Regions from separate parts of the Nocardiopsis sp. NPDC055551 genome, predicted to be linked through region 1. Evidence: riboswitches for the same ligand, from Rfam matches in the RefSeq annotation. Region 1 holds a riboswitch; each other region holds the start of a gene.
The links. A riboswitch is a leader RNA that binds a small molecule or an ion and turns the genes downstream of it on or off. The one in region 1 is predicted to bind thiamine pyrophosphate.
Positions count from the first base shown of each region.

Region 2: another riboswitch for thiamine pyrophosphate. It lies ahead of thiO (glycine oxidase ThiO); the one in region 1 lies ahead of ACWGSK_RS20580 (3-oxoacyl-ACP reductase).
Region 3: another riboswitch for thiamine pyrophosphate. It lies ahead of thiD (bifunctional hydroxymethylpyrimidine kinase/phosphomethylpyrimidine kinase); the one in region 1 lies ahead of ACWGSK_RS20580 (3-oxoacyl-ACP reductase).
Region 4: another riboswitch for thiamine pyrophosphate. It lies ahead of ACWGSK_RS11550 (ECF transporter S component); the one in region 1 lies ahead of ACWGSK_RS20580 (3-oxoacyl-ACP reductase).

Region 1 covers NZ_JBSHJJ010000011.1:195,040-200,258, reverse strand. Annotated here, with positions in the region: gene ACWGSK_RS20590 (hypothetical protein) at 1-287, opposite strand, end outside; gene ACWGSK_RS20585 (NUDIX hydrolase) at 356-1,090, shown strand; TPP riboswitch at 1,824-1,926, shown strand; gene ACWGSK_RS20580 (3-oxoacyl-ACP reductase) at 1,977-2,759, shown strand; gene ACWGSK_RS20575 (LLM class flavin-dependent oxidoreductase) at 2,759-4,093, shown strand; gene ACWGSK_RS20570 (carboxymuconolactone decarboxylase family protein) at 4,326-4,784, opposite strand; gene ACWGSK_RS20565 (N-acetyltransferase) at 4,781-5,173, opposite strand.
Region 2 covers NZ_JBSHJJ010000004.1:330,490-335,708, forward strand. Annotated here, with positions in the region: gene pknB (Stk1 family PASTA domain-containing Ser/Thr kinase) at 1-101, opposite strand, end outside; gene ACWGSK_RS10075 (thiazole synthase) at 466-1,263, opposite strand; gene thiS (sulfur carrier protein ThiS) at 1,267-1,479, opposite strand; gene thiO (glycine oxidase ThiO) at 1,506-2,708, opposite strand; TPP riboswitch at 2,706-2,817, opposite strand; gene ACWGSK_RS10090 (Rv2175c family DNA-binding protein) at 2,905-3,264, shown strand; gene thiE (thiamine phosphate synthase) at 3,345-4,007, shown strand; gene ACWGSK_RS10100 (SDR family oxidoreductase) at 4,126-5,019, opposite strand; gene ACWGSK_RS10105 (DUF418 domain-containing protein) at 5,087-5,219, opposite strand, start outside.
Region 3 covers NZ_JBSHJJ010000006.1:30,203-35,421, reverse strand. Annotated here, with positions in the region: gene ACWGSK_RS12335 (acyl-CoA synthetase) at 1-1,299, shown strand, start outside; gene ACWGSK_RS12330 (DUF368 domain-containing protein) at 1,694-2,620, shown strand; TPP riboswitch at 2,688-2,786, shown strand; gene thiD (bifunctional hydroxymethylpyrimidine kinase/phosphomethylpyrimidine kinase) at 2,775-3,578, shown strand; gene ACWGSK_RS12320 (alanine/glycine:cation symporter family protein) at 3,652-5,070, opposite strand.
Region 4 covers NZ_JBSHJJ010000005.1:255,266-260,484, reverse strand. Annotated here, with positions in the region: gene ACWGSK_RS11560 (energy-coupling factor transporter transmembrane component T family protein) at 1-717, opposite strand, end outside; gene ACWGSK_RS11555 (ABC transporter ATP-binding protein) at 714-2,234, opposite strand; gene ACWGSK_RS11550 (ECF transporter S component) at 2,237-2,878, opposite strand; TPP riboswitch at 2,953-3,060, opposite strand; gene ACWGSK_RS11545 (transglycosylase domain-containing protein) at 3,136-5,219, opposite strand, start outside.

The sequences.
Region 1 (5,219 bases):
CCCCAGTAGCAGGGTGCGGCGAGTGCGGCGATCAACCCCGACCTCGACAACGACGTCAGGTGCAGGGACAACCACGCGTGGCGCATCACCGGGACGAGGTCGAATTCGTATGAGGGGGCCGCGCGTCGTGAAGGGGCCGTGCACACCTCCTTGATGACGAGGTCTCGGAAGTCCTCGTCGACGTGGACACCGGTGCAGAGGTGACGGGTGGCCCCGGTCGGTTCCTCTCCGTGGTTCTGAGGAGGGGGAGAGACGGGGGGTGGAGAGGCGTGAGCGGTGATGGACATGCACTTCTCCTGCGCCGATCCGGTTAAGGTCGAGATGACCATAAGTGGATCGGATGATTAAAGTCAAGATGACCTTTAAGGAGATCGCGGTGGACGAACGCTTGGCGCGAGCCGTTGACGTGGGGTTGTCCCTGGTCACGGTGGATCTGGCCATCTTCACCATTAGGAACGGGGCGTTGATGGTCCTGCTGATCGAGCGCGGGGAGGAGCCGTTTCAAGGACACTCGGCCTTGCCTGGTGGAAGAGTCCGAAGACGGGAGACCCTCGACCAAGGTGCTCGGCGCGAACTCTTGGAGGAGACCGGGGTCGACGGCTCCCGGCTCCACCTGGAACAGCTCGGTGCCTACGGTGATCCCGACCGTGATCCGCGGGGGAGGGTCGTCACCATCGCCTATCTGGCCTTGGGGGCGGACCTGCCCGAGGCGGTGGGGGGAAGCGACGCGGCGCATGCCCGTTGGGTGCCGGTGGAGGAGCTCATCGCGATGTCCACCCCCTTGGCCTTCGACCACGTCCGCATCCTCGATGACGCTCTGGAACGTGTTCGGGAGAAGTTGGAGTACACCACCGTCGCCACGGTCTTCTGTCCCGAACCGTTCACGCTCAGCGAGTTGCGGGCGGTCTACGAGGTGATCTGGGGGCGTGAACTGGATCCCAGTAACTTCCGACGAAAGGTCACCAAGGCGGAGGGTTTCGTGGACCCCATGGGAGAGCAGCGCGCCCAGCCGGCGGGTCGACCGGCGGCCCTGTACCGCAAAGGCGGATCCTCGCTGCTCACGCCACCGCTGTTGCGGTCGGCCTCGTGAACGTGGAGGGTCAGCCCGCGCGACCCGGTCGCGCGGGCTGAAAGGACGAACGAATCCGAACCGGTGAAGTTGCTCGACGCTACGTCCCCATGCCATCTTCAACGCGTTCGAGCTCAGCTAGGGCGGAAATCTTGTCCTCAGTGGTGATGGCGAGAGGATGCCGCTCGCCTCTGACGAAGGCGGCACGATCCTGTTCGACCGTGGTTTCCACGGGGGCATCTGCTCGGGTGCTCCCTTCGACCACTGGGGACAACACGCGGGCCGACACCCTCAACACTTGTGAACGTGCCGAAGTCGATCGGTTCTGTTTTCCGGGCGAACACGAAAGCCAGGAGAGGAACGCCCCTCCATCGTGGGCCCTCACCGGGCCGTTGGTGACCACGAAGACGGGAAAGGCTTCTCCCCACCAAAGAACCACAGGAAGAGGCAGCTATGCCCTGACCGGGAGGATGGGGTGACTCGCCGGTGTTGGCAGATGCAAGACCACGCACACGCTGGGGTCGCTACGGGCGATGACCAGCAGATCGCTGAGCTGCGTCTGGTCGTGGGGACCGCCGAGGAGGTCTGGGGCTGGATCGCCGCACCCGGGCGCCGACGTGTGCTCCGGACCATTTTCTGTCCGTCGACCGGGCCGGGATCGAACCGGCCGACCGCTGAAGCCGCCATCGCCGAGCGGGAGACGAGCACGGCACCGGCCGGTGGCCCGAGAGGGTGCCTATGGGCTACCTTGATCGGCAGTGACACGGGGTGCCCTGAATCCACTGATTCGGGCTGAGATGACACCCGTCGAACCTGATCCGGGTCATACCGGCGAAGGGATGTCCGTACACGGCCAGTGGTATCGGTGGCCGAAGGGACGCCTTCGCCCATGCCAGAAAGGCCACCGATGAGTTCTTCCCGCACCGCGCTCCCTATCGACCAACAGACGGTCGTCGTCACCGGCGGGGCCCGAGGGCTCGGGTCCCGGCTGGTCCAGGCCTTCCTGGGGCAAGGCGCCCGGGTGGTGATCAACTACCTCCACAGTGCCGAAGCAGCCGGCGAGCTCGCCGCCACCCACCCCGACCGCGCCCTGGCTGTGCGAGCGGACGTACGCGACCCCGAACAGGTCGCCTCGATGATCCAGACCGCAGAGGGACATTTCGGCTCCTCCGTCTCCACCGTCGTCAACAACGCGCTCGCCGGCTTCTCCTTCAACGGCGACGCACGACCCCACGCCGACACCCTCACCCTGGAACACCTTGACCAGCAGTTCAGCGGTACCGTCCACGGCGCACTGAACACCGTCCAGGCCGCCCTGGCCTCCATGCGCGGCCAAGGGTTCGGCCGGGTCATCAACGTGGGCACCAACCTGTTCCAGCACCCGGTCGTCCCCTACCACGACTACACCGCGGCCAAGGCGGCGCTGCTGTCGCTGACCCGCACGCTCGCCCATGACCTGGGCCCCGACGGCATCACCGTCAACATGGTCTCCGGCGGTCTGCTGCGCACCACCGACGCCAGCGCCGCCACCCCCGACGAGGTGTTCGACATGATCGCCTCCACCACACCGCTGCGCCGGGTCACCACCCCGGCCGAGTTCGCCGACGCGGCCCTGTACTTCGCCTCCCCTTGGGCGCGCGCGATCACCGGCCAGAACCTCGTCGTCGACGGCGGGCTGGTGATGAACTGATGGCCACCGCTTCCGCGCCTGACCAGGCTCCCGATCGCCGGATGCACCTCAACCTGTTCATCTTCGGCTGCGGCCACCACAAGGCCGCCTGGCGCCACCCCGACTCGCCGGCCGAACGGATCGGTGACATCACCTACTTCGAAGAACTGGCCCGCACCGCCGAACGCGGCTGCCTGGACGCGGTGTTCTTCGCCGACGGCCACGCCACGGGCGACGTCGCCGGTGGCCCGTGGTGGTTCCTCGAACCGTTGACCACTCTGGCGGCCATGAGCCGGGCCACCCGGCACATCGGTCTGGTCAGCACCGTTTCCAGCACGTTCTACACGCCCTTCCACGCGGCACGCCTGTTGGCCTCCCTGGACCACATCAGCGGAGGCCGAGTGGGCTGGAACGTGGTGACGTCCATGTTCGACGCCGAGGCCCGCAACCACGGATACGAGCAGATGCCCGCGCACCAGGAGCGCTACGCCCGAGCCGAGGAGTTCGTGGAGGTGGTGCTGGGGCTGTGGGACTCCTGGAGCGACGAGGCCTTCCACTACGACCGGGACGGGGTCTTCGCGGACCCGGACCAGGTACGCCCCATCGGCCACCGGGGAGAGCACTTCCAGGTCGAGGGCCCGTTGAACGTGCCGCGCCCGGTACAGGGCAACCCGGTGCTGTTCCAAGCGGGTTCGTCGGAGCAGGGACGCACGCTGGCGGCCCGCCGCGCCGAGGCCATCTACTCCGTGGCCTATGACCTGCCCAGCGCCCAGGACTACTACGGCGACGTCAAGGCGCGGATTCGTCGGGCGGGCCGCGACCCCGGGTCCGTCGCCATCATGCCCGGACTGGTCACCTACGTCGGTTCCACCGAGCGGGAGGCCCAAGACAAGCAACGTGAACTGGACGAACTGCTGCCGACCGAGGAGTCATTGCAGCAGCTGGGGCTGTTCACCGAACAGGACTGTTCCGATTGGGAGCTGGACGCGCCGGTTCCCGAGCTGCCGCCACTGGAGGAGTTCACCGGTCCCAAGGGGCGCTACGAGACCATCCTGCGCATCATCGACTCCGAAAGACCCACGGTGCGGCAACTGCTGGGCCGTCTGGCCGCCGGCGGCGGACACTGCACCATGGTCGGAACGCCCGAGCAGATCGCCGACCGGATGACCCGGTGGTACGAAAACGGTGGCGCGGACGGGTTCAACCTCATGCCGCCGTCGTTGCCGGGCGGGATCGAGGACTTCGTGGACCATGTGGTCCCTGTCCTGCAACAGCGGGGGCTGTTCCGTCACGAGTACGAGACGGACACACTTCGGGGCCATCTGGGTTTGGAACGGCCACCGTCACCGTACTGAGAACGGGAGGCAGGTCCGGGAGGTGGGAGGCTCGAAAGGCCGTCCTTGGCCTGTCCGGACCTCCTCATCTCGTAGGAAGGGCGCGCGGCAGGAACCGTTGCGGGGTTGCTGAGGATCGGTAGGCCACCGAGCACGTCACCCTGTTGGAGAAGGTGGGCTTCCGGAAGGGGGACCCACCGCTGTAGCGCACCTCATGGAGGGAGGGCGTTACAGCGGCGGAAATCGCTTTCCCCTATCGTGTGATCACGGGATGACCGCTGGCGATCGAGACCCGGTTGAACGCGTTGATGAGCGTGGTCGTCCACTCCACCGCAGAGATCTGTGCGGTGGTCAGGTGGGCGGCCGCGCGGGCGTTGATCTCCTGCCGGTCGACGGCGGGGTCGATGACGGTGAGGGACTCGGCCAAGAGCAGCGCGGCCTTTTGCATGTCGGAGAACACGCCGGCCTCACGCCAGGACGGCAGTACGTCCAGGACGCTCTGCTTCACCCCGGCCTTGCGGGCCTTGGGAACGTGGATGCTCAGGCAGGTCGGGCACCCGTTGATCTGGGACACCCGGACGTTGATCAGCTCGATGGTGTCGTCGCCCAGGCCGGCCTCGTGCGAGGCGGCTCGAGAGGCCACGGCCGCCTTGCCGAGCGCCTTGTACACCGTGGGGTGTTCCTTGTCGATGTAGGGACGCTCCGCGTTCATGCCTGCTCCTCGGTCGTCTTCTGGACCAGGGCCAGGTCCGCGGGCCTGGGCTTGCGGAACTTGCCGCCCTGGGCCGTGTACTCCTCGCCGTGCTCCTTCAAGTGCTTGGCGAACAGTGGGCACACGGGGACGACGGTGATGTTCCTGCGGACGCTGTCGGCCAACGCCTCGCGCAGCAGGAGCCCGGCCAGGCCTCGTCCACCGAATTCCGGTGAGACCTCGGTGTGGAAGAAGACGCGCTCTCCGTCTCCCTGCACTGGGTCGACGAAGTCCGCACGGCCGGCGAGGGTGCCGTCATCCAAGGTCACGGTGTAGGCGCTGATGACGCGCGCTTCGTCGAGGGCGATATGCACGACAGCGCCGGTTTTGTCGGTCTGTGGCTCGGTCATGGCGAAGACCTCTCCAGGGGGATCGTGCCGGGCCGGTTGATGGTGG
Region 2 (5,219 bases), on a different contig from region 1:
ACGTAGACCGTCGCCATACCACCACCGGCGATCCTGGACTCGACGAAGTAGCGACGGTCCAGCGTCGCGCCTACAAGCGGGTCGGAAGTCGTCATGTCCACGGCGGAGTTGTGTCCTTGCTGCGGGGAGCGCGGGAGATCGCGGCCGATGGCGCGTACCCGACACCAGATGTCGAACCGACACGATAGCGGAATCCGGAGTCGGTTCTGCCCCGCGGTTCATGGTCGCGGCGGCCCCGCACTGTGCGACACACGGGCCGTCCGTGTGCGCTCGGGGGGTGCGCGCGCCTGGGCTGTCTCGGTGGGTGCGGTGCCCTCTCACGGCACACACATTCCATCCAAGGTAGGGGACGACACCAAACCTTCGCTTGGCGCCGCACCGGCCGGCTCTTGACCGAGGGCCGCGGCGACCGCTCCGACCTGCCCGGACACGGACCTCGGACGGGCAGGTCGAGTGGTACTTCGCTCAGACCACGTCGGGACTGGAGGCAAGGGCGTGCCGCCGGATCGGGATGCGCCCGGCACGGCGGGCGTCCCTACCGGCCCGGACCGCGTCGCGCATGGCCCGCGCCATCAGGGCCGGGTCTTGGGCACGGGTCACGGCAGTGGCCAACAACACCGCGTCGCACCCCAGTTCCATGGCCAGGGCCGCGTCGCTGGCGGTACCGATGCCGGCGTCGACGATGACCGGCACGCCGGCCTGTTCGACGATCAGCTCCAGATTGTGCGGGTTGCGAATGCCCAGACCGGAGCCGATCGGAGCGGCCAGCGGCATGACGGCGGCGCAGCCGAGCTGCTCCAGACGCCGGGCCAGCACCGGGTCGTCGTTGGTGTAGGGCAACACCGTGAAACCGTCGTCCACGAGTGTCTCCGCGGCCTCCAACAGCTCCACCGGGTCGGGAAGCAGCGTGTGCTCGTCGGCGACGACCTCCAGCTTCACCCAGTCGGTCTCCAAGGCCTCGCGCCCCAGCCTGGCGGTGCGCACGGCCTCCACGGCGGTGAAGCAGCCCGCGGTGTTGGGCAGTGGACGGATGCCGTTGCGGGACAGGACGTCCCACACCGATCCCTGCGTGCCCGGGGCGACCCGGCGCATGGCCACGGTGGTCAGCTCCGTCCCCGAGGCCAGCAGGGCCTCCTCCAGCACCTCCAGGGAGGGCGCGCCGCCGGTTCCGGTGATGAGGCGGGAGCCGAAGGGGACGCCGGCGATGATCACGGGGTCTTCGACGGTGTCGACATCGGGCCGGGTGTCGAGGATGTCGGTCATGGTTCAGCCTCCCTGTACGGCGGTCAGGACGTCCACGCGGTCGCCCGGCGTCAGGTCCGTGCCGGCCCACGCGGTGCGCCGCACCACCTCGTCGTTGATCGCCACCGCGATCCCGCCGGGGATCGCCCCGTCGCCGGCCGAGGTGAGGTCGCGTACGACCGCCTCGACCGTGGTGGCCGTGCTCTGGCGACTCTCGCCGTTGATGATCAGTTCCACAGTCACTCCCACGTCGTCGGTTCGTCTCACGCGCCGCCATCGGACAGCGGCCGGTCGGCGGCGAATCCATGCGCGTATTCGGGCAGGGCCCCGGTCGTGAGCGCCCGCACCATGACCTCTCCGGTCACGGGGGCCAACAGCACCCCGTGCCGGAAGTGGCCCACGGCCAGGTGCAGTCCCGGCACCCGGGTGGGGCCCAGCAGGGGTCGGTTGTCGGGGGACCCGGGGCGCAGGCCCACGCAGGTCTCGGTGACCTCCAGCTCGGTGACCCCGGGAACGAGTTCGCGCGCGTCCCGCAGCACCTGCCAGAGCCCGCCCGCGGTCAGGGCGGTGTCGTACCCCAGCTCCTCCTGGGTCGCGCCCACGATGACCTCGCCGTCGGCGCGGGGCACCAGGTAGACCGGGAAGCCGCGGACCAGGCCGCGCACCGTCCGCTCCACGAGCGGGGGCTCCCCCTCACGGACCCGGGCGCGCAACAACTGTCCCTTGACCGGCCGGATCGGAGGCAGCACCGGCGCGGGCAGGGTGATCCGGTCGCTCAGGCAACCCGCGGCGAGGACGACCTGGTGGGTCGGCAGAACGGTGCCGTCGGCCAGGTGCACTCCCAACCGGGCCCCGTCGGGACCGGGGGAGGAGACCTCGGTCACGGCCCCGGCCACCTCGCGCGCGCCCGCGCGTTCGGCGGCCCGGGCCAGGGCCGGAAGTAGACGGCGGGGGTCGACGGAGTGATCCTCTGGGGCCAGGACCCCGCCCCGCACCGAAGGGGCCAGGTGGGGTTCCAACCGGCGGCACTCTCGACTGTTCAACCGCTCGGTGGCGATGCCCAGACGTCGTTGCAGGTCGTGGAGTTCATCGAGGACGGCCAGGTCGTCCCGGTCGAAGGCGACCAGGAGCGTTCCGGTGCGGTGGTGGCCCACCGACATGGCGGAGTCCGCCTCCACCTCGGCGACGAAGGAGTCGTACATCCGCGCGGAGCGGACGCCGAGTCCCATGAGTTCCTCCTCACCGAAGATCGCCTCGGTGGCGGGCGTGAGCATGCCCGCCGCGACGGCGGAGGAGGAACGCGCGTCGGCGGGTTCGGTGACGGGATCGGGCTCGACCAGGGTGACGTCCAGACCGTGTCGGGCCGCCCGCCAGGCGACGACCCTCCCGATGACGCCGCCACCGACGACGACCACACCATCGGTGTCGGAACCGGTCCTGTAGCGGGAATCCTCGAAGTCGCGCATGGTGCGCGCTCCCCTCCCTTCGCCGGCATGATCCGGATCAGGTTCGTGCGGTCGGAGACTGCTCGGTCTCCCTCTCAGCCGGGTCCACCCGGCTCCCGCGGGACATGTCTGTTCGCTCCCCGCCATCCTAGGCCAGGTGACCCCGCACGGGTTCGGGCGGTCCTCGGTGGCCGGTGGGGTGTGGCAGATTGGGAGGGTGACACACAAAGACCTCGACATCGACGAACTGGTCGGCGACTGGCTGACCCTGCGCGAGGCGGCCGAGCCGCTGGGCGTCAGCCCGAACCGGATCAAGACGTTCATCCGCGAGAACCGCCTCATGGGCGTGGTTCGCAAGGGAGAACTCTCCATCCCCGCCGCCTTCCTGGACGGTGACGACCTCGTCAAGGGGCTGCCCGGCACCATCGTGCTGCTCTCCGACGCGGGTTTCTCCACCGAGGAGGCTCTGCGCTGGCTCTTCACACCGGACGACACCCTTCCGGGGACCCCGATCCAGGCCATGCGCGAGAACCGGGGCACCGAGGTGCGTCGCCGCGCCCAGGCCATGGCCTTCTGAGTGATCGCCGTTCGCTCCATGGGGCGCACCGGGGGGTGCGCCCTTGGGCCCCTCGACGACCAGGGCCTAATGTGTCGGGTGTGAGGACCAACCACGGAACCAGCCTGCGCGAGCGCCTGGACGCATCCCTTCTGTACCTGTGCACCGACGCCCGTACCGAGCGCGGTGACCTCGCCGAGTTCACGGACGCGGCCCTGGCCGGAGGGGTGGACATCGTCCAGCTCCGGGACAAGGGGCTGGAGGCCCGCGAGGAACTCGCCGCGCTGGAGGTCATGCGCGAGGCGTGCGAACGCCACGGCGCGCTGCTCGCCGTCAACGACCGCGCCGACATCGCCCGCGCGGTGCGCGCCGACGTTCTGCATCTGGGACAGCGCGATCTGCCCGTGTCCATGGCCAGGGACATCATCGGCGCGGACCCCGTCATCGGGCGATCCAACAACGACGTCGAGGCCGCCATGGCCTCCGCCGAGGAAGCCGGCAGCGACTACTTCTGCGTCGGACCGACCTGGGCCACCCCCACCAAGCCGGGACGCCCTGCCGCCGGCCCGGCCCTGGTGGAGAAGGCCGCCGCACTGGGGACCGAACGACCCTGGTTCGCCATCGGCGGCATCGACCTGACCACCATCGACGAGGTGCTCGACGCCGGCGCCTCGCGTGTCGTCGTGGTGCGCGCCATCACCGAGGCGGAGGACCCCCGTGCCGCGGCGGTCGCCCTCAAGGAACGGCTCACCGCGCGGGCCTGAACCGAGGCGACGCCTCACCGGACCCGGTGACGGGGAACCTCCCGGGGATCAGCACCTCGGGTCCGCCGAACTCGACCGCGCACTCCGCACGGCGGTGGTCGGGAAGAGACCGCCGATGTCAGACCGCGACGTGCGCCAACGCGCTCGGATGACGGCGCAGGAAACCCTCGATGGATTGCGCCGGGTGCCCGGTCAGGCTCGGCACGGTATCGGCCACCACGTCCATCTCCCCGTTCGCGATCGCCGCGTACGACGACGCCCACCCCTCGACCTCCCACTCCGCGGCTCCGGTGCGCCGGCGTGACTCCAGCGCCTCCTCCCAGTTCTGGGGCACGTAGTGGATGGTGCGGCCGGTGAGCCTGCCCAGCTTCTCCACCGTGGCGCCCACCGACAACGCCTCCGGGCCGGTCACGTCGTAGGTGGTCCGCTCCGACGCGGCGATCACCACGGGGTCGGTCAGGACGGCGGTGGCCACGTCGGCCACGTCGTCCCGGGACACCCACGCGGCCCGACCGTCACCGGCCGGGCCGCGCACCACTCCCTCGTCGTCCACCCAATGGGGCAGCAGGTCCAGGTACAGGCTCGGTCTCAGGAACGTGTAGGACACACCGGTGGATCTGATGTGCGCCTCGGTGAAGAAGTGCGTCCGGGCGAAGGTGAAGGTCGAGGCCGGGCCCGCACCGAGGAACGACAGGTACACGATCCGGGAGACCCCCGCCTCGACCGCCGCGTCCACCGCGCTGACGTGGGTCTCCATTCGTTCCTCGGACTCGGTGGCCGAGACCAGGAACAGGGTGTCCACCCCCCGACAGGCCCGCGTGAACCCGGCCCCGTCCTCGTAGTCGGCCATCGACGCGCTGCTGCCCGGGTACTCCGGGGCGCGATTGATGTCGCGCACGATGAATCGCTGTGTCGACCCGAGCCGAGCGATCCGGGCGGCCACGCGCCCGCCCACCGCTCCCGTGGCTCCGGTCACCCCTATGGTGTGGTTTGTCATGTGATCGTCACCCATGACAGCCATCCTGGAGTATGGGGACGTGCCGGCCGCTCATCGGCACGCCCCTTTTTGAGCTCATCGGTCAGCGGGTGGTGTGCTCTTGGGGAGCCTCCTCGTTCCCACCCGTGACAGGGGCGATCGTACGGGTGATGCGCCGGTAGGTCAGGCGGCGCAACAGCACCTCGGCCGGGCCACGACGCCCCGCGCGCTCCAGC
Region 3 (5,219 bases), on a different contig from region 1:
ACGGCCATCCGACCGGATCTGCCACGACTGCGCCACGTGCTGCTGTTGGCCGACGGCACCGAGCGAACCGCCGAGGGGACGGACTACGAGTCCGCCCTGACCGCGCAGGGCGAGGACGTCGGAACCCCCCGGAGCGCGCTCCCCGGCACGAGCGGCGACGACCACTACCTGCTCTACACCGGCGGCACCACGGGTTACCCCAAGGGTGTGCTGTGGCGCCAGGCCGACGTCTTTCGCGCCGCCGTGGAGCGCCGGTCCCCCGGCACGCCGCGCGCTCGCACCCCCGATGAGGTGGCCGAACGCGCCGTTCGCTGTTTCCCGCAGCGCATGCTGGTCCTGGGTCCGGTCATGCACGCGGCCGGGCAGTGGCACGCGTTGAGCATGCTGCTGTGCGGCAAGCGCGTGGTGCTGTCCACCGACCGCAGCTTCCGGCCGGACCGTGTGCTGGAACTGGCGCACCGCGAGGGCGTGCACGCGCTCCAGCTGGTGGGCGACGCGATGGCGCGTCCCCTGGCGCGGCACCTGCTCACCGAGCCCGAACTGTGCCCTGACCTGACCTCGGTGCGTTCCGGTGGTACCCCGTTGACCCCGGCGGTGCGCAACCTGTGGAGGGCCTGGCGCGGAGACGTGACCCTGGCCGACTCCTACGGGGGTTCGGAGACGGGTGTGTGCGGTTCGGCGACCGCCCCCGACGAGGCGGCCACGGTCGCCGACGCCACCGACCGTCGCAGCTTCACCATGGGCGGCAGCATCTCGGTGCTGGATGACGCGTTGCGTCCGTTGCGGCCGGGGTCGCCACAGGTCGGACGGATCGCGCGGACCGGCCGGATCCCCTTGGGCTACTACAACGACCCCATCGCCACCGCTCGTACCTTTCCCACCGACGCCGAGGGGCGACGTTGGGCGTTGTCGGGCGACTACGGGACCCGGGCCACGGACGGTTCGATCGACCTGTTGGGCCGGGGCAGCGTGGTCATCAACACCGCCGGGGAGAAAGTGTATCCCGAGGAGGTGGAGGCCGTGCTCAAGGCCCACCCGTCGGTGGACGACGTGATCGTGGTGCCCGCCCCGGACGAGAACCTCGGCCAGCGGGTCACGGCCCTGGTCTCGTTGGCCCCCGGAAGCGACCCGGACGAGAAGGCGTTGCGCGCCCACTGCCGGGTTCGGTTGGCCGGGTTCAAGGTGCCCCGGACGGTGCACTTCGTGGACCGGGTCCGGCGCACCGCCGTGGGCAAACAGGACTACCGTTGGGCCACTTCGGTGGCCGATGAGGGCGCCCACAGTCCCCGATCGCGGTGACCCGTGGAGGTCTCCGAGGGGTCCCCTCGACCTCCCTCTGTGGTACCCCTCATTTCGGTCTCCGAGTCAGTACACCATTAAGCATCCGAAACGCGGTTTCGGCGCCCTCTCGATGTCTCCAGGACAGTTCCGGGACGCTTTCCGCCCTCATCGACGACGCTAGAATGGCCACACCCGGCCCGGGGGCCGCGGTCCCCTTCCCCCATCGTGTGGCCGGAGTGACGAACCTCGGCGTTGGGCCCGGGATCGTACCATCGGCGGATTCATCGAGGTCCGCGCCGACCCAAGCACCCCTTTGATCGTCCGGTCCACCGTGGATACGGGACCGGCGACACCATCAGGACGGAGGACGGCGTCCCCTTTCCGGCTCCCCGGAAGAAGCGCCCGAGCATTCATGGCCAACTCAGTAGGCTCCTACATCTTCAACGCGGTGCGCGGCGGGGCCGTGGGCACCTCCGAAGCACTGCCCGGTATCAGCGGCGGCACCGTCGCCCTGATGGTCGGTCTCTACGACAAGCTGATCGGTGGCGCGGGCCACGCGGTCAGCGGGATCAAGCGCTACGTCACCGACGTGCCCCGAGGACGCGGCAAGGACCGTGCCCGGGAGCAGTTCCGCCAGGTGGACTGGGGCGTCCTGATCCCCGCCCTGATCGGTATGGCCTTCGCGCTCATCCTCGCCGCGGTCTTCCTGGCGCCCCTGGTCGAGAGCCACACCCAGTACGCCTACGCCCTCTTCTTCGGACTGGTACTGGCCTGCCTGTGGATCCCCTACACCGGCGCGGGCAAGACCTGGAAGGCCTGGCACTACCTCCTGGCCCTGGTCTTCGCCGCGCTCTCCTTCTTCCTCACCGGGTTGCCGGGTGCCAACCTGCCCACCCATCCCGTGGTGGTGTTCATCGCCGCCGCGGTCGCGATCTGCGCCCTGGTCCTTCCAGGTCTGTCCGGATCCTTCATCCTGCTGGCCCTGGGTCTGTACGAGCCCACCATGGCCGCCCTGCGCTCGGTCGACATCCCCTACATCGCGGTCTTCGTGCTCGGCATGATCACCGGTCTCGCCCTGTTCGTGAAGGTCCTGCAGTTCCTGCTGGAGAACCACCACCACGTCACCCTGGTCGTGCTCACCGGTCTCATGGCCGGTTCGCTGCGCGCCCTGTGGCCTTGGCAGTCCGAGGAGCGAGAGATCCTGCCGATGACCGACGTGCCCGTGACGCTGGCCTTCACCGCGCTCGGCTTCGTAATCGTGGTCGCTTCGATCGTGTGGGAGCACCGCACCCGCGCCCAGCGCGAGCACGAGGCCGGTCACCAGAGCGTCTCCGTCTGACCCTTAGAGTCGTACCCACAACCACATACCGAGTCGGGGTCGAGCGAGCGCTTCACGGCGCTTCGACCCCGACGGCGCGGGGTGCCGGGGAAACGACCCGGCTGAGAGCACACCCGTCGAACCTGCCCTAGTTCGTACTAGCGAAGGAACGCCCATGAGCGTGCACAACGTCGTGTCCATCGCCGGAAGCGACCCCAGTGGGGGCGCCGGCGTCCAGGCGGACCTGAAGTCGTTCTCCGCCCACGGGGTCTTCGGGATGAGCGTGGTGACGGCGTTGACCGCCCAGTCCACGCGCGGGGTCACCGGGGTTCACGGTGTCCCCGCTTCGTTCGTCGTCGACCAGATGGAGACACTGTTCGGGGACGCCACGGTCCACGCGGTCAAGGTGGGAATGCTGGGTACCGCCGAGGTCACCGAGGCCGTGGCCGCCGCGATCGACCGACACGGGCTGCCGAACGTGGTGGTGGACCCGGTGATGGTCGCCAAGAGCGGCGACCGGTTGTTGGAGCGTTCGGCGATGGAGGCGCTGCGCGGAGAACTGCTGCCGCGCGCCGACCTGCTCACACCGAATCTGCCGGAGGCCGCCGACCTGCTCGGCGAGGAGGAGGCCACGGACCTGGCCACGATGCGCTCCCAGGCCGAGAGGCTTCTGAAGCTGGGGCCGCGTCGGGTCCTGCTCAAGGGTGGTCACCTGCCGGGTACCGACAGCGTCGACCTGTTGGTCGACGGGGAGTCCGCCCCGGTCGAGCTGAGCGCCACGCGCGTGGCGACCCGCAACACCCACGGCACCGGCTGCACCCTGTCCTCCGCGATCGCCGCGCTGATCCCCCAACGCCCGGACGTGGCCACCGCCGTGGCCGACGCCAAGACCTGGCTGACCGAGGCGCTGCGCCACGCCGACGAGATCGACGCCGGCGGCGGCCAGGGCCCCGTGCACCATTTCCACGCCTGGTGGTGATCACACGAAGGGGGGACCGGCCCGTGCGGACCGGTCCCCCCTTCATATTCTCCCCGTGGGGCGTGCGAGTCGGCTAGCGCTGGACGTCGTCCATCACCGCGTCCGGGTTACGCCAATCGGGGTGACCGAAGAACCTCTTGCTCTCCGCCACGATGACCGGGGACAGCAGGAGCAACCCCACCAGGTTCGGCAGCGCCATCAGGCCGTTGGCGATGTCGCTGAACAGCCAGACGGAGTCGAGGCTGGCGACCGAACCGATGAAGATGATGACGATGAAGATGAGTCGGTAGGGCAGGACCAGCTTGCGTCCGCCCAGGAACTCCACGCACCGCTCACCGTAGTAGGCCCAGCCGAGCAGGGTGCTGAAGGCGAAGACGGCCACGGAGGCCGCGACGACGTAGGCGCCCGCGGTACCGAAGGTGGGGCTGATGGCACCCAGCCCCTCGGTCATGGCCTGCGACGTCAGCAGCGAACCGTCCTCGGCCTCGTCTCCCTGCCACACACCGGTCACGATGATGACCAGGCAGGTCATGCTCACCACGATGATGGTGTCGATGAAGGTCTGGGTCATGGAGACCATGGCCTGACGGACCGGCTCCTTGGTCTTGGCCGCGGCGGCGGCGATACCACCGGTGCCCAGCCCGGACTCGTTGGAGAAGATGCCGCGGGCGAAGCCCATCTGGATGGCGAGCATGACACCGGCGCCCGCGAAACCGCCGACGGCGGAGGTCCCGGTGAAGGCGTCGGTGAACACCAGCTGGAAGGCGGGCAGGAGCGACTGCCAGTTGGCGATGAGCACGACGAGGCAGATGCCGACGTAACCGATGATCATGATCGGCACGAGGCCGGAGGCGACACGACCGATGCTCTTGATGCCACCGAGGATCACTCCGCCGGACAGGATCATCAGAGCGAGGCCGATGACCCACGGCTCCAGCGGGGTGACGCTGCTGACCTGTTGGGCCACGGTGTTGGCCTGGGTGCCGTTACCGATACCGAAGGCCGCGATGGCGCCGAAGACCGCGAAGGCGACACCGAGGAAGGTGCCGAGCCCACCCTTGATCCCGTACTTGAGGTAGTACATCGGGCCGCCGCTCTGCTCACCCTTAGCGTCGGTGCGGCGGTACTTCACCCCCAGGAGGGCTTCGCTGTACTTGGTGGCCATACCGAAGATGCCGATGAACCACATCCAGAACAGCGCGCCCGGGCCACCGACACCGATGGCCAGCGCGGCGCCCGCGATGTTACCGACGCCGACGGTGGCGGCGAGCGCGGTGCTCAGTGCCTGGTAGTGGGAGATGTCGCCCTCGACGGAGGAGTCCTCCTTGCGACGGACGAGGGCGAGCCAAAGGGCGTGCGGGAGCCTGAGCAGCTGAAGGAGGCGCAGCCGGATGGTGAGGAAGACACCGACACCCAACAACAACGGAATGAGGACGAAGGGTCCCCAGATGACGTCGCTGATGATGCCGGCCATCTCAAGGAGTTGGTCCACAGGGGATCTCCCTTTCGGTGAGTGCGTGGGGCCGAGAGATCCGAGGGTGGAACAGAGGGACCGTTGTTCGCGGAGTCACATCGGCACAGGTGGGTGCATTTCGATATCGGCAAAGAATGACACTGACGCGTAACGAACGAATCACATGT
Region 4 (5,219 bases), on a different contig from region 1:
GAGCAGCACCAGGGTCCCGAGCCGGGCCGAGACCGTGTAGGCGACGGCCAGGAGCAGGGCGGCGCCCACGAGCAGGAGCGTGTCGCCGACACGCCAGCGGCTGACTCGTGCGTGGGTGCGCGGCCCGGTCCCGAAGGCCCTCGCGTCCATGGCGGTGGCCAGCAGGGTACCGATTCGGATGGCGCGGACCAGCAGCGCGAACAGTCGGCCGAAGAACAGTCGGACCACGTTCAGCGGGTTGTATCCGGCCTCCAGTCCTCGAGCCCTACGGGCCAGGGTGATGGTGCGCCACTGGTCGGCCAACAGCGGGATGAGGCGCAGCGCCGCGAGCACGCCCATGGCGGGGCGCTCGGGCACCTTGAGTCTTTGCACGAGCCCGTCGGCCATGTCGGTGGGGTCGCTGGTGATGGCGGCGAGGAGTCCGGGCAGGGCGATGGCCAACAGACGCACCGCCACCCCGATGGCTCCTTCGAGGCCCTGTTCGCCGTACAGGTAGTTGACCGCGGCGCTGCTCAGACCCATGAGCACGAAGGGGCCGGCCAGGATCAGCAGGGTGCGGCGGTCCACCCCGCTGAAGGGCACGCACAGCAGGACGGCGGCCAGCACGATGCCGCCGGTGACCACGTCCACGGCGGGGACGAGTCCGATGCCGATGCCGAGGGCGGCGATCAGTTTGGCTGCGGGATTGAGTCCGGTGAGCCGGGGGACCTCGCTCACTCGGCCTCCTCGGCCACGGCGCGCCCGTCCGCCACACGCACCCGCACGTCCGTCAGATGACGCAGGAGCAGCCCGTCGTGGGTGGCCACGGTGATGGCCCGGCCCTCGGCTCGCAGATCCGCGAGGAGCTCCACGAGCTCGGTCCAGGTGCGGGTGTCCTGGCCGAAGGTGGGCTCGTCCAGGGCCAGGACGTCGGGGGCGTGCAGGGGGCCGGAACTGAGCGCGGTGGCCACCGACAGACGGCGTTTCTCCCCGCCCGAAAGCGTGTACGGGTGCACGTTCGCCAGATGGGTCAGCCGCAGCCGTTCCATGAGTTCACCGACCCGGCCCTCGGTCTCCGTATCGCTCAGACCGGCCCGCAGCGGGGCGAACCGGAGTTCGTCGCGGACCTCGGTGGTCACGAACTGGTCCTCGGCGTGCTGGAAGACGGTGCCCACGTGGCGGGCCAGCCGTCGGGCCGGCCAGCGGACCAGTGGACGCCGGTCGATCTCCGCCAGGGTCCCGCGCGGCACCACCCGACCACGGTGCGGTTTGGTCAGGCCCGCCAGCAGGGTCAGGAGGGTGGACTTGCCCGCTCCGTTGGGCCCGGTCAGCGCGGTGACGGCCCCCGCGGGCACGGTCAGGTCCACGTCTTCGAGGACGGTGCGCGGGGCGGCCGCCCGCACGCCCAGTTGGAAGGGGGTCCGCGCCGTCACACCCCGCGCCGCCAACATGGGCGCTCCCCCGGGGGCCGAGGGTAGGTCCGGTGAGGGTTCCTCTCCGGGTACCCACACCCCCTGTTCGGCCAGGGACCTCCCGTGCTCGGCGAAGACCTTCGCCGGCGCCCCGTCGGCGATCACGCCACCGCCGGGTTCGACCACCACCACACGGTCCACCAGGTCCATGACCTCGGCGACGCGGTGTTCGACCAGAACGAGGGTCGCCTCGCTCTCGGTGAGCAGGCGGGCCAACAGGTCCCGGACCAGCGCGCCCCCGACCGGATCGAGGTTGGCGGTGGGCTCGTCCAACAGCAGCAGACGCGGTCGCATGGCCAGTGCCCCGGCGATGACCAGGCGCTGCTTCTCCCCACCGGACAGGGCACCGGTGGAGTGGCCGATCCCATAGGGGAACCCGACCTCGACCAGGGCACGTTCGACCCGCGACCAGATCTCGTCCGGTGCCACCCCCAGGTTCTCCGGGCCGAACGCCACGTCGTCGCCGGCGCGCGCCATCACCAGCTGGGCCTCGGGATCCTGCGCGACCAGACCCACACCGCCGCGCCCCCGGGAGGCGGGCTCGCCGTCCACCCGGAGCAGGCCCTCCTGGTCGCCACCGATGGCGCTGTCGGGCCCGGTGAGACCGGCCAGGGCGTGCAACAGGGTGGACTTGCCCGCGCCGGAGGCGCCCAGCAACAGGACCCGCTCCCCGGGTTCGATGAGCAGGTCGACGCCGCGCAGGGCGTGGGCGGCGCGGCCCGCGTGCTTCCATCCCCAGCCGGAGAGTTCCACACACGCGCCGCGCGCGTTCGTGCCGGCCATGGTCAGCCCTTGGCCGAGGGGAAGGGTGCCAAGGCCCCGGACCGGGCCAGGGCGGTGGTGAGCAGGCGTCCGCCGACCCCCGCGATCAACGCGCCGCTCACCAGGACCAGGCCGCCGTAGACGAGCTGGTGCGACAGCGGCCAGGTGGCGTAGTAGACGACGGCGTCACGGATGGCCGGGGAGATCCCGGCGAGGGCACCGGCCAGCGCGGCCACGCCCATGCCCCAACGGCGGTAGAGGAAGAGCAGGAAGACCAGCTCGGGCAGCAGCCCCTGCATGGCGCCCTCCAGGACCACCGTGACGCCCCATTGGGAGCCCAGCAGCGCGGAGACCGAGGCCGCGGTGATGGAGGTGAGCACGGCCGCGCCGGACCGTCGGATGATCAGCCCGCCGAGGACTCCCGGAAGCAGCCAGACCCCGTAGAGGATCGCCTGCGCCGGGGGGAAGAGCACGAACAGCGGTCCGGTGATCGTCCAGACCACGCCCCACAGCCAGAACACCACCCCCACCGCGGCGCCGAGTACGGCGGCCACCACGATGTCCACGGTGCGCCAGGCCCCGAACTCGGCGCGGATCCAGTCCTTGATCCGGCCGAGAAGTCCACGACTCGTACCGGCGTGCCCGGCTCCGGTGTCGATACCCATCGAAATGAGGTCCCTTCGTCGAGGTCGACGAGGGGAATGCGGCCGAGAGCGTCTCCCGCGCCGGCGGCACGGAGATGACGGATTCCACGACTTCCTTCGCCGGCATGACCCGGATCAGGTGTGTAAGGGTCTGCGGTCCGATGCCGCACTCTCAGCGCTCACGCGCTCCCCTGTCGGTTCTCCTCCATTATGCGTCAACAAGGAGGGCCGTGGGATGTTTCCATCCCACGGCCCGATTCTTCCGACTCCATCGCAGGTCAGGCCTCGGTGTCGGATTCGTCGTCCTTGGACTTCGGTGGCTCGGCGTCCGGGTTGCCGAAGGCCCCGGGCGAGCCCGCGAAGTCCTCGGCCTCCAGTTCGGCGGTACCGCCCCGCATGCTCTCCTGCCAGATCGGGCCGGGCAGGCTGCCCCCGTAGACGATGCCGTAGTAGCGGCCACCGATGGTCACGCCCTGCAGCGGGTTCGCCTCGCCGCCGCGCACGTCGCCGACGACCACGGCCGAGGAGAGGTTCGGGGTGTACCCGGCGAACCAGGCGTAGGCCGCGCCGTCGGTGGTGCCGGTCTTGCCCGCGACCGGTCGCCCGAGGTCCAGACCATTGGCGGTGCCGCCCTTGAAGGGCTGCTGTAGCAGGTGGTTGACCCCGTCCGCGGTCTGCTTCTTCACCGCTCGTTCGCAGTGGGAGTCGGCGGTGACCCGTTCACCCGTGCCGTCGTCCCGGATCGCCCGGACCGGGCGCGGCTCGCAGCGGGTGCCACGGGCGGCGAAGGTCGCGTAGGCGTTGGCCACGTTCAGCGGGGACACCTCCTGGTCGCCCAGGGTGAAGGAGCTCCACACCCCGAGGTCGCCACCGTCGGCGCGGTGTATCCCGACCGCCTCGGCGGTCTCGGAGGTCTCGCACAGGCCGACCCGACGCTGCAGCTGGGCGAAGTAGGTGTTCACCGACCCCTTGGTCCCGCTGAGCATGTTGTGTCCGCCCTCGTCGCTCTCACCGGCGTTGCGGACGTTCCAGGACGACATGGTGCCGCCCTCGCAGTTGGCCATGCCGCCGACCGACATGCTCTTGGGCGAGTTGAAGCTGGTGCCGTACCCCAGGCCCTTCTCCAGGGCCGCGGCCAGGGTGAAGGCCTTGAACGTCGACCCGGCCTGGAATCCGCTGGAACCGCCGTCGGCCTGGTCCACGGCCAGGTTGATCGAGGTGGTGCCGACCTTTTCGTCGTCGAACCCGTAGCGCAGGTTCTGGGCCAGGGCTCGCACGCGGCCCGAACCGGGCTCGACCATGGCCTGGGCGGAGAACTTGGTGGAGTCCTCGTGCGGGACCCGGCGGTCGATGGCCTCTTGGGCGGAGTCCTGCGCCGCTCGGAGCAGACTGGTCTGGACGGTGAAGCCGCCCCGGGAGATGCGCTGTTCGCGCTCGGCCTTGGTGTCGCCCAGCAGGTCGGATTCGAGGAGCCAGCGCATCGTGTAGTCGCAGAAGAACGGGTACTCGCTCTCGGCGCAGCTGCCCCCGCGCGGCGTGGCGTCCACTCCCAGGCCCTTCTCCTTGTGCGCGGCGGCCTCTTCGGCGTCGAGGTGTCCGGTGGCGACCATCCGGTCCAGCACGAGATCGCGGCGTTCCCTGGTCTCATCGGGGTTGTTGATCGGGTCGTAGTACGAGGGCGCTCGGACCAGACCGGCCAGTGTCGCGGCCTGCCCGGGGTCCAGTTCGGCGGCGGAGGTCGAGAAGTACCGTTCGGCGGCGACCTCGACTCCGTGCGCGCCGGCCCCGAAGTAGGCCAGGTTGAGGTAACCCTGCAGGATCTCGTCCTTGGTGTAGCGGTCCTCGATGTCGATCGCGTAGCGCAACTCGGTGAGTTTGCGGGTGATCGTCCGGGCGCTGGCCTGGTCGACCTCTTCCTCGGTTTCGGCGGTCTCGATGAGGAGATTCTTGACGTACTGCTGGGTGATGGTCGAACCACCCTGTGTGTTCCCCTGGGCGGTGCGGATGGCGGCGCGGAGGACACCGCGCAGATCGAGGCCGTTGTGCTCGTAGAAACGGTCGTCCTCGATCGCCATCAGGGCCGTGCCCATCCAGGGGCTCATCTCGTCGAGGTCGACGACATCGCGTTCGCGTTGGGCGACCTCGCCGAAGGGCTCCCCCGAGTCGTCGGTGAGCAGGACGCGCGACGACGGGTACGGAACGTCGAGGTGGTTCGGCAGGGACATGAACCCCGCGGCGGCGTCCCTGGCCACGATCCCGGCACCGCCGACCAAGGGTATGACCAGGGCCGCCGACAATAGCCCGGCGATGAGGCCGAGTCCGGACAGACGCAGGATCGCCTCGCGTCGTTCCTTGCCGCCGC